Regions from separate parts of the Streptodolium elevatio genome, predicted to be linked through region 1. Evidence: predicted binding sites of a transcription regulator. Region 1 holds the regulator's gene; each other region holds the start of a gene.

Region 1 (3,249 bases):
TCCACGGCGGTGTCAGATCGGGCCCGTAACTCCTGCTGCGCATAGCGACCGACGCTAGCGGTCCGGCCGCCGTCACCCGTTCAGGCGCGCCGACCGCGCACGTACGCCAACTGGCGTTCGGCGAAGTCCCGGTCCACCAGGGCGCCGTGCCCGGGCACCAGCACGCTCGCCGGCAGCTCCAACACCCGCTCCAGGGCACCCGGCCACTCGTCCGGGTACGAGTCGGGACCGTACGACGGCGGCGCCGACTCCTCCAGCAGGTCCCCGGCGACCAGCAGGTCCGCGTCCGGGACGTGGACCACCACGTCGCACCCGGTGTGGCCGCGCCCCGGCGCGTACACCTCGGCCCCGACGACCCCGAGCGGCAGCGACCCGTCGTGCGGGACCAGGACCGTGGGCGGGACAATACGTACCGCGGCCATGTCGTCCGCGGGCATGCCGTAGCGCAGCGCGTCGGCGCGGCCCCGCTCGCCCCACTCGGCCAGATAGGGCGGCAGGGCCTCGTGGCCCACGATTTCGACGTCCGGGAACTGCCGTAGGACTTCTGCGTTGCCATAGCAGTGGTCGAAGTGACCGTGTGTGTTCACCACTGCCAGCGCGCGATAGGGGAGGCCGTGCTCCGAGAGCATGCGCTCGAGGCCCGCGAGGAGCCCGCGCGTCTCGCGTTCGTACGAGCCGGTGTCGACGAGGGCGAAGCCCTCGGGGCCCGCCACCGCCACGACGTTCAGGTCCAGTTCGGGCAGCCGCGCGACGAACACCCCGGGTGCCACAGGGCCCCAACGCGTCCATTCGTCATGTTCCGCGTGTACCATCCTGCGACCCTTCCACAGACGGCAGGGTACGGACGCATCGGCGTCGCCGTACACTGGCACTCCAGCAAGCGGAGTGCCAGGCAGGTCAGGGAGGTGCGCACGGTGCTCGACGACCGCAAGCTCGACGTGCTGCGCGCCATCGTGCAGGACTACGTGGCGACTCACGAGCCCGTCGGATCCAAAGCGCTCGCGGAACGGCACAACCTCGGGGTCTCCCCGGCGACCATCCGCAACGACATGGCCGCGCTGGAGGAGGAGGGGTACATCACCCAGCCCCACACCAGCGCGGGCCGCGTACCCACCGACAAGGGCTACCGGCTCTTCGTCGACCGGCTCGCGGGCATCAAGCCGCTGTCCACGCCCGAGCGCCGGGCGATCCAGCTCTTCCTGGACGGCGCCGTGGACCTCGACGACGTGGTCGGCCGCACCGTGCGCCTCCTCGCCCAGCTGACCCACCAGGTCGCCGTGGTGCAGTACCCGTCCCTCACCCGGTCCACCATCCGGCACGTCGAGCTGCTGACCCTGGCACCGACCCGGATCATGCTCGTGCTCATCACCAACACCGGGCGGGTCGAGCAGCGCGTGCTGGACGCACCCGGCCCGATCGGCGACACCCTGCTCGCCGACCTCCGCGGCCGGATCAACGGCGTCGTCGTCGGCAGGCGCTTCGCCGACGTCGCCCTGCTGGTGCAGGACCTCGGCGAGTCCTTCACGGCCGAGGAGCGGCCGATCGTCACCACAGTCCTCGCCGCCCTGCTCGACACCCTCGTGGAGCAGCAGGAAGAGCGGGTCGTCCTCGCGGGAACCGCGAACCTCACCCGGTTCGGCACCGACTTCCCGATGACGATCCGCCCGGTACTCGAGGCCCTGGAGGAGCACGTCGTGCTCCTGCGCCTGCTCGGGGAGGCCACCGAGCCTGCCATGGTGGTGCGTATCGGCCACGAGAACATGCACGAGGGACTGGCCGCCACCTCGGTGGTGTCCGTCGGGTACGGCAGCGGGGACGAGGCCCTCGCCAAACTCGGCGTGCTCGGGCCGACCAGGATGGACTACCCCGGAACGATGGGAGCGGTACGCGCCGTGGCACGGTACGTCGGACAGATTCTCGCGGAGTCGTAGTTGACCACTGATTACTACGAGGTCCTGGGTGTTCGGCGCGACGCCACGCCCGAGGAGATCAAGAAGGCCTTCCGCCGCCTCGCCCGTGAACTGCACCCGGATGTGAATCCGGACCCCAAGACGCAAGAGCGCTTCAAGGAGATCAACGCCGCCTACGAGGTCCTCTCGGACCCGCAGAAGCGGCAGATGTACGACCTCGGCGGCGACCCGCTTGGCGGCGCGGGGGCCGGGCCCGGCGGCGGCTTCGGCGCGGGCTTCGGCTTCAGCGACATCATGGACGCGTTCTTCGGCCAGGCGAGCCAGCGCGGCCCGCGCTCGCGCACCCGCCGCGGCCAGGACGCCATGATCCGCATCGAGGTGCAGTTGGAGGAGGCGGCGTTCGGCACGACCCGGGAGATCCAGGTCGACACCGCGGTCACCTGCAACACCTGCAACGGCGAGGGCGCCGCTCCCGGCACCACCGCGCAGACGTGCGACATGTGCCGGGGCCGCGGCGAGGTCAGCCAGGTCACACGGTCGTTCCTCGGCCAGGTCATGACGTCGCGCCCGTGCCCGCAGTGCCAGGGCTTCGGCACCGTGGTGCCGACCCCGTGCCCGGAGTGCGCGGGCGACGGACGCGTACGCGCGCGCCGCACGCTCACCGTCAAGATCCCGGCGGGCGTCGACTCCGGCACGCGCATCCAGCTCGCGGGCGAGGGCGAGGTCGGCCCGGGCGGCGGCCCGGCCGGCGACCTCTACGTCGAGATCGCCGAGGTCCCGCACCCGACGTTCCAGCGCCGGGGCGACGACCTGCACTGCACGGTCACCATCCCGATGACGGCCGCGGCCCTGGGCACGAAGGTGCCGCTGGAGACGCTGGACGGCGTCGCGGAGATCGACATCAGGCCGGGGACCCAGTCCGGGCAGTCCATCCCGCTGCACGGCAGGGGCATCACGCACCTGCGGGGCGGCGGCCGGGGCGACCTCCTGGTGCACGTCGAGGTGCAGACGCCCTCGAAGCTCGACCCGGAGCAGGAGGAACTCCTGCGCAGACTCGCCAAGTTGCGGGCCGAGGAGCGGCCCCAGGGGCAGTTCTCGCCGGGGCAGCAGGGGTTGTTCTCCCGCCTGAAGGACGCCTTCAACGGGCGCTGAGGCGAACCGGCGCCACGCTGCGGAACGGCACAGCGCGGACACCGCCACGGCACGAACAGGCGCCAACAGGCACCTACAGCACGGCACACACGGTACGGAGCGAGGGACGGGTCCTGCGGGCCCGTCCCTCGGCTGTTTGCGGGCGGGCGGCGCGCAGCCGGGGCCGTGGGGCCGTGGGGTCGGGCGG
Region 2 (3,249 bases), on a different contig from region 1:
GATCCGCGCGGCCCGGTGCGCCGCGACCTCGGCCCGGGTGGACTGCTCGACCCCGTCCGGCGTGAAGAACATGCGCGCCGCGTCGTCCCCGAACTTCGCCCGCCCGCGCTGCCGCAACCGGGCCTGCGTCAGCGCCGCGGCGACCAACTCCGGCACATGCGCCCGCCGCAGCCGCGTCGCCCACGCCAACTCGTCGGCAGGCCGATACTCCGCCAACTCCGCGAGCAGCCCGCGCCCCTCGGCCGACAACAACCGCGCAAATCCCTCGACGTCCACCCCCACATTCTCCGTGCCGCCCACACCGGCCGGATACGTACGTCAGCCGACCCGAGCACTTCGACCCATGCCGGCCGCCCCTCGGCCCCGAAACCTGCCGTACCGACTAGCCGGTGACCACGGTGTGGGCGGGGTAGATCCTCGGCTGCGCGTCCGCCACGCCGAGTTCCTCCAGCGCCGGAATGATGAACTCACCGAACCGCTGGAACGCTTCCTCCGACTCCCACACGTCGACGACGAGCCATCCGTCAGCGGTGGGTGCGGCGGTGTGCGAAATGATCCCCGGCACGGGCCAGTCGGAAAGGCTCGTCACCGCCCCGCGTCCGCCCGTCACCTTCTCGGCGCTTCCCTCGTACTGCGCCTGAGTCATGCCGGGGAACTCGAAGACAACGACGATCGCCATGGTGCACTCCCTGGAACGCGGACACTGATCTCCCGATCCAGCCAAGTCGAACACCACACGCCGCAACCCGCCCCTCGGCCTGACCCGAACGAGCGACCGCCCCCCGGCCGGGCACCTTCCGGATGTGCGAGGGTCGAGTCGGGCATTCCCTCAGCCCGCAGGGTCACGCAGGCCGACGCAGTCGAACGCCCAAAAAGCCTCTGAATACACAAAAGTTCCCGTCATCCACGGCTCGTGAGCGGACAACCGGGCGACCTGAAAAGCGGCGTCAGGAATACGCAGCGACGGCGAACGAAAGCCCACCGCACCGGCGCGCTCGAAGCCGCGCGTGCCGTAGTACTGCGGCGAACCCTCCAGGAACACCAACGGCACCCCTTGGTTGTCGGCCGCTTCGAGGGCGTGGGCGATGAGCTGCGTACCGATGCCCTGGCGCTGGAACTCCGGAGCCACGCCCAACGGTGACAGTGACAGGACGTCCACGATCCGGCGCGGAGCATCCAACCGCGTAGCGCTCAGCAGGACGTGCCCGACGATCCGGTCGTCGACGACGGCGACAAAGGACATCGGCGCCAACGCAGCCTCCGCAACGCGAAGTGCCTCCACGAGCCCCGGAATCCGCTCGTCGCCACCGAAGGCCCGCGTGTGAACGTCGCGCACATCGCGGTGATCGTCACCGGTCTCCTGCCGGATCACCACCCCGGCCCCATCGAGAGCGATCCGGCAGCGTCCAGGCGCATCACATGACGTCATGCCCGCGAGAGTAAATCGCGGGACGGCCCACCCTCGACGCAATTGCACCGGCCTTGTCACTTCCGCAATCGGGCCGGCCGTCGGGACTCATCCGTGCAAATCACCCGATACCCCTTGTCGTGGGCAGATTTTCCGTCATGAAGGCCCATGGGATCACGCACTGAAAAAACTTCTTCGCGGCCGACTCCGCGCTTCGTCCCGGCCTCCGGTACCTGTCATATGGCGAGTATCTGGCGCACGGGCAGGCCCGGCCGGGAGCATACGAGCAGGGCCGTCGACGGGCTGACCCTCACGATCGCGCCCCGAGATCACGGCCCAGGGGCGGCCCCGAGCGGCGTCCGGCGGAGGTGCCCTGCGCTTCCCCCCAAGGGGGGATCCGGGCGGCGCTCGTTGGCACTCTAGTTGACGGAGTGCTAAGCGGACCCTAGGGTCTGCATTGGCACTCTCCCTATGAGTGTGCCAACGCGACGGGCAGGTCCGGCACCCGCGACGACGGGCTTACCTGGTCGCCACCTGACAATTACCCCGTGAGATCTCCGAAGGGGGAGGTCGGATCGTGACGACCGCCAGCACCAAGGTTGCCATCAAGCCGCTTGAGGACCGCATCGTGGTCCAGACGCTCGAGGCCGAGCAGACCACGGCCTCGGGCCTGGTCATTCCGGACACGGCGAAGGAGAAGCCCCAGGAGGGCGTCGTCCTGGCCGTGGGCCCCGGCCGCTTCGAGGACGGGCAGCGCCTGCCGCTCGACGTGAAGGTCGGCGATGTCGTCCTGTACAGCAAGTACGGCGGCACCGAGGTGAAGTACAACGGCGAGGAGTACCTCGTCCTCTCGGCGCGCGACGTTCTCGCGATCATCGAGAAGTGACATCGCGGCTCTAGACGTCGTTCTGGGCCGCTGATTCATCGACCCGCCCCGGGCACCCCGACTGGGGCGCCCGGGGCGGCGTCGTTGGCGGCCCGTACATGCAGGCTTGAGGACGAAGGAACAAGAGGACTCACATCCCATGCCCAAGATTCTTCAGTTTGACGAGCACGCCCGCCGTTCGCTGGAGCGCGGCGTCAACGCGCTCGCGGACGCGGTCAAGGTGACGATCGGCCCCAAGGGCCGCAACGTCGTCATCGACAAGAAGTTCGGCGCGCCGACGATCACCAACGACGGTGTGACCATCGCCCGCGAGGTCGAGCTCGACGACCCGTACGAGAACCTCGGCGCCCAGCTCGCGAAGGAGGTGGCGACCAAGACCAACGACATCGCAGGTGACGGTACGACCACCGCGACCGTGCTCGCCCAGGCGCTGGTACGCGAGGGCCTGCGCAACGTCGCCGCCGGTGCCGCGCCGATGGACCTCAAGAAGGGCATCGACGCCGCGGTCAAGGCCGTGTCGGACGAACTGCTCGGCACCGCCCGCGCGATCGACGGCAAGGAGGACATCGCCAACGTCGCCGCGCTGTCCGCGCAGGACCGTCAGATCGGCGAGCTGATCGCCGAGGCCATGGACAAGGTCGGCAAGGACGGTGTCATCACCGTCGAAGAGTCGAACACCATGGGCCTGGAGCTGGAGTTCACCGAGGGCCTCCAGTTCGACAAGGGCTACCTGTCGCCGTACATGGTCACCGACCAGGAGCGCATGGAAGCGGTCCTGGAGGAGCCCTACATCCTCATCAACCAGGGCAAGATCTCGGCGATCGCCGAGCTGCTCCCGATCCTGGAGAAGGTCATCCAGGCGGGCGGCAACAAGCCGCTGCTGATCGTCGCCGAGGACATCGAGGGCGAGGCCCTGTCGACGCTGGTCGTCAACAAGATCCGCGGCACGTTCAAC
Region 3 (3,249 bases), on a different contig from region 1:
AGCACTCTTCGCAAGATCGTCACCGGGGTTTCGGCGGCGGCCGCAGTGGTCGGTTGTACTTTCGTCACCGCCCCGCCCGCGGCGGCCGACGGCAAGTGGTGCAACCACTCGGTCTGCATCGAGACGTACGACATCGGCACCTACCTGGGCCGGGTCGAGGTGTCCGTCACCAACACCAACCAGCCCAACCGGATCTCCGCCCGGGTGTGGACCACGAACGGCTGGAGCGCCAACCTCAAGACGGAGGACGTCGCCAAGTTCCGGACGTACCGCGACCAGGCGTACCCGCAACGCCACTTCCCCGCGGGCACGCGGCTCTGCGCGGAGGGCTTCCGCGGTGGGTCCAGCGTCGGGCTGCCCTGCGTCACGATCACGAACTGACCGCGTTGCCCGTGCCCGCGACGCCAAAGGGCGGCACCCCGAACGGGGTGCCGCCCTTGGCGTTTGTCTCGCTGCCTCTGTCGTCGCCGGCGGCAGGACCCACCGGCTACGGCATCAGCGCACGACTACTGCTCCGTCACCGGATCAGAAGTCCATGCCGCCCATGTCCGGCGCGCCGCCCGCGGGGGCGCCGCCCTTCTCGGGCTTGTCGGCGATGACGGCCTCGGTGGTGAGGAAGAGCGCGGCGATGGAGGCCGCGTTCTGCAGCGCGGAGCGCGTCACCTTGGCCGGGTCGATGATGCCCTCGGCGACCAGGTCGACGTACTCGCCGGTCGCGGCGTTGAGGCCGTGGCCGGGGGTCAGGTTGCGCACCTTCTCCACGACGACGCCGCCCTCGAGGCCGGCGTTGACCGCGATCTGCTTCAGCGGGGCCTCGACGGCCAGCTTCACGATCGCGGCACCGGTGGCCTCGTCGCCCTCGAGCTCGAACTTCTCGAACGCGGCCTGGGACGCCTGGAGCAGGGCCACGCCGCCACCGGCGACGATGCCCTCCTCGACGGCGGCCTTGGCGTTGCGCACCGCGTCCTCGATGCGGTGCTTGCGCTCCTTGAGCTCGACCTCGGTCGCGGCACCGGCCTTGATGACCGCGACGCCGCCCGCGAGCTTCGCCAGGCGCTCCTGGAGCTTCTCACGGTCGTAGTCCGAGTCCGACTGCTCGATCTCGGCGCGGATCTGGTTGACGCGGCCCTGGACCTGGTCCGAGTCGCCGGCACCGTCGACGATGGTCGTCTCGTCCTTGGTGACGACGACCTTGCGGGCGCGGCCGAGCAGCTCGAGACCGGCGGAGTCCAGCTTGAGGCCGACCTCCTCGCTGATGACCTGGCCACCGGTGAGGATGGCGATGTCGCCCAGCATGGCCTTGCGGCGGTCGCCGAAGCCCGGCGCCTTGACCGCGACGGACTTGAAGGTGCCGCGGATCTTGTTGACGACGAGCGTGGCCAGGGCCTCGCCCTCGACGTCCTCGGCGATGATCGCGAGCGGCTTGCCGCCCTGCATGACCTTCTCCAGCAGCGGGAGCAGGTCCTTCACCGAGGCGATCTTGCTGTTGACGATCAGGATGTACGGGTCGTCGAGGACGGCCTCCATACGCTCCGGGTCGGTGGAGAAGTAGGGCGAGATGTAGCCCTTGTCGAAGCGCATGCCCTCGGTGAGCTCGAGCTCGAGGCCGAAGGTGTTGCTCTCCTCGACGGTGATGACGCCTTCCTTGCCGACCTTGTCCATCGCTTCGGCGATCATCTCGCCGATCTGCGGGTCGGCGGCGGAGATGGAGGCCGTCGAAGCGATCTGCTCCTTGGTCTCCACGTCCTTCGCGAGGTTCAGCAGCTGCTCGGAGACGGCCTCGACGGCCTTCTCGATGCCGCGCTTGAGGGCCATCGGGTTGGCGCCGGCGGCGACGTTCCGAAGACCCTCACGTACGAGCGCCTGGGCCAGGACGGTCGCGGTCGTCGTGCCGTCACCGGCGACGTCGTCCGTCTTCTTCGCGACCTCCTTGACCAGCTCGGCGCCGATCTTCTCGTACGGGTCCTCGAGCTCGATCTCCTTGGCGATGCTCACACCATCGTTGGTGATGGTGGGGGCGCCCCACTTCTTCTCGAGCACGACGTTGCGGCCCTTGGGGCCGAGCGTGACCTTGACGGCGTCGGCGAGCTGGTTCATCCCGCGCTCGAGGCCGCGACGCGCTTCCTCGTCGAACGCGATGATCTTGGCCATGTGGTGAGGTCCTCCCAGAACGGGGTGGATGCTGAGGACCTGGGCCGACGCCCGCGACGGACGACCCGGCTCCGCGGGGATCCTTCCCCCACGGCCTCCGGACCTCGTCTGCCCGGTCCTTTTGTCACTCTCACATCCAGAGTGCTAACGCCAATGATTAGCACTCGGGTAGGTCGAGTGCAAGCGGACCCCCGGTACCGGGGCGCTCGCGCCGGGACGACCGCACCGGCACGCGGCGCCGGACACGCCGGCGCACAGCACCGAGGCCCGGCCCCCGCGTACGGGGAACCGGGCCTCGGCGACGTCTGAAGAAGAGCAGTACAAGAAGAGCCGTGCAGGCTCAGGCGGTCACACGGACCATGTCCGCCTGCGGACCCTTCTGCCCCTGCGAGATCTCGAACTCGACCCGCTGTCCTTCCTCAAGCGTCCGGTACCCGTCCATCTGGATCGCGCTGTAGTGGACGAAGACGTCCGCACCACCGTCGACCGCGATGAAGCCGTACCCCTTCTCCGCGTTGAACCACTTGACGGTGCCCTGAGCCATTCCTAACTCCCCTGTTACTGGCCCTTTCACGGAAACTGCGCGCCGCAGCTCCGGGTCGTATCGCAACTTCTTGACCGACTGAGTGAAGTCAGCACAGGGCAAGCAGGTTCGCGAGTTGTTGCCGCGCACCAGATCCAGTACGTGGAACCGTCCGACCGCGGCTGAATGTATCCGGATGGGTGCCCGACGCAACAGGTCAAACGGACGAGAAATCCGGGACGAACAAAACGGATGTCTTTGATTAATTCCTAGTTAAAACCGCATTTCACTCCGCATCAAAAGCGACAAACGGAGCATTTCGGATGTGATCCCGGCCACGGGATTGTCGGGCCGTTGCCGCGAAATCTCCGGAAAATGCGGTTGTACGCACCATGCTTCCCCGGATTCGCCGATGCACCTGCGGGATTGCCGCACGGAACACTTCGTTCCGAATGCCGAGCCCCGCTGCATTGATCATGGATTGCTCGCCGGGCACCCCACGCAAAAGTCCGCCGCACGGTCGAGACCGTGCGGCGGACTTGCCCGAACGGGGATCAGCAACCGCCCGCGACGGC

What was found. The regulator HrcA, encoded in region 1, represses chaperone genes, less so after heat shock. The targets are predictions, from matches to a motif close to TTNGCACTCNGNNNNNCNGAGTGCNAA.
Region 2: the regulator HrcA is predicted to act here: its motif matches at 1,820-1,846, upstream of groES (co-chaperone GroES).
Region 3: the regulator HrcA is predicted to act here: its motif matches at 2,309-2,335, upstream of groL (chaperonin GroEL).

Annotation. Positions count from the first base shown of each region.
Region 1 is NZ_JBSFVE010000008.1:244,326-247,574, reverse strand. Features, by position in the region: gene ACWD12_RS17420 (DUF3097 domain-containing protein) at 1-43, opposite strand, end outside; gene ACWD12_RS17415 (MBL fold metallo-hydrolase) at 81-770, opposite strand; gene hrcA (heat-inducible transcriptional repressor HrcA) at 915-1,931, shown strand; gene dnaJ (molecular chaperone DnaJ) at 1,932-3,062, shown strand.
Region 2 is NZ_JBSFVE010000001.1:528,830-532,078, reverse strand. Features, by position in the region: gene ACWD12_RS02275 (class I SAM-dependent methyltransferase) at 1-276, opposite strand, end outside; gene ACWD12_RS02270 (hypothetical protein) at 383-679, opposite strand; gene ACWD12_RS02265 (GNAT family N-acetyltransferase) at 830-1,375, opposite strand; gene groES (co-chaperone GroES) at 1,986-2,294, shown strand; gene groL (chaperonin GroEL) at 2,434-3,249, shown strand, end outside.
Region 3 is NZ_JBSFVE010000001.1:918,253-921,501, forward strand. Features, by position in the region: gene ACWD12_RS04025 (hypothetical protein) at 1-381, shown strand, start outside; gene groL (chaperonin GroEL) at 526-2,151, opposite strand; gene ACWD12_RS04035 (cold-shock protein) at 2,492-2,695, opposite strand; gene ACWD12_RS04040 (ubiquitin-like small modifier protein 1) at 3,229-3,249, opposite strand, start outside.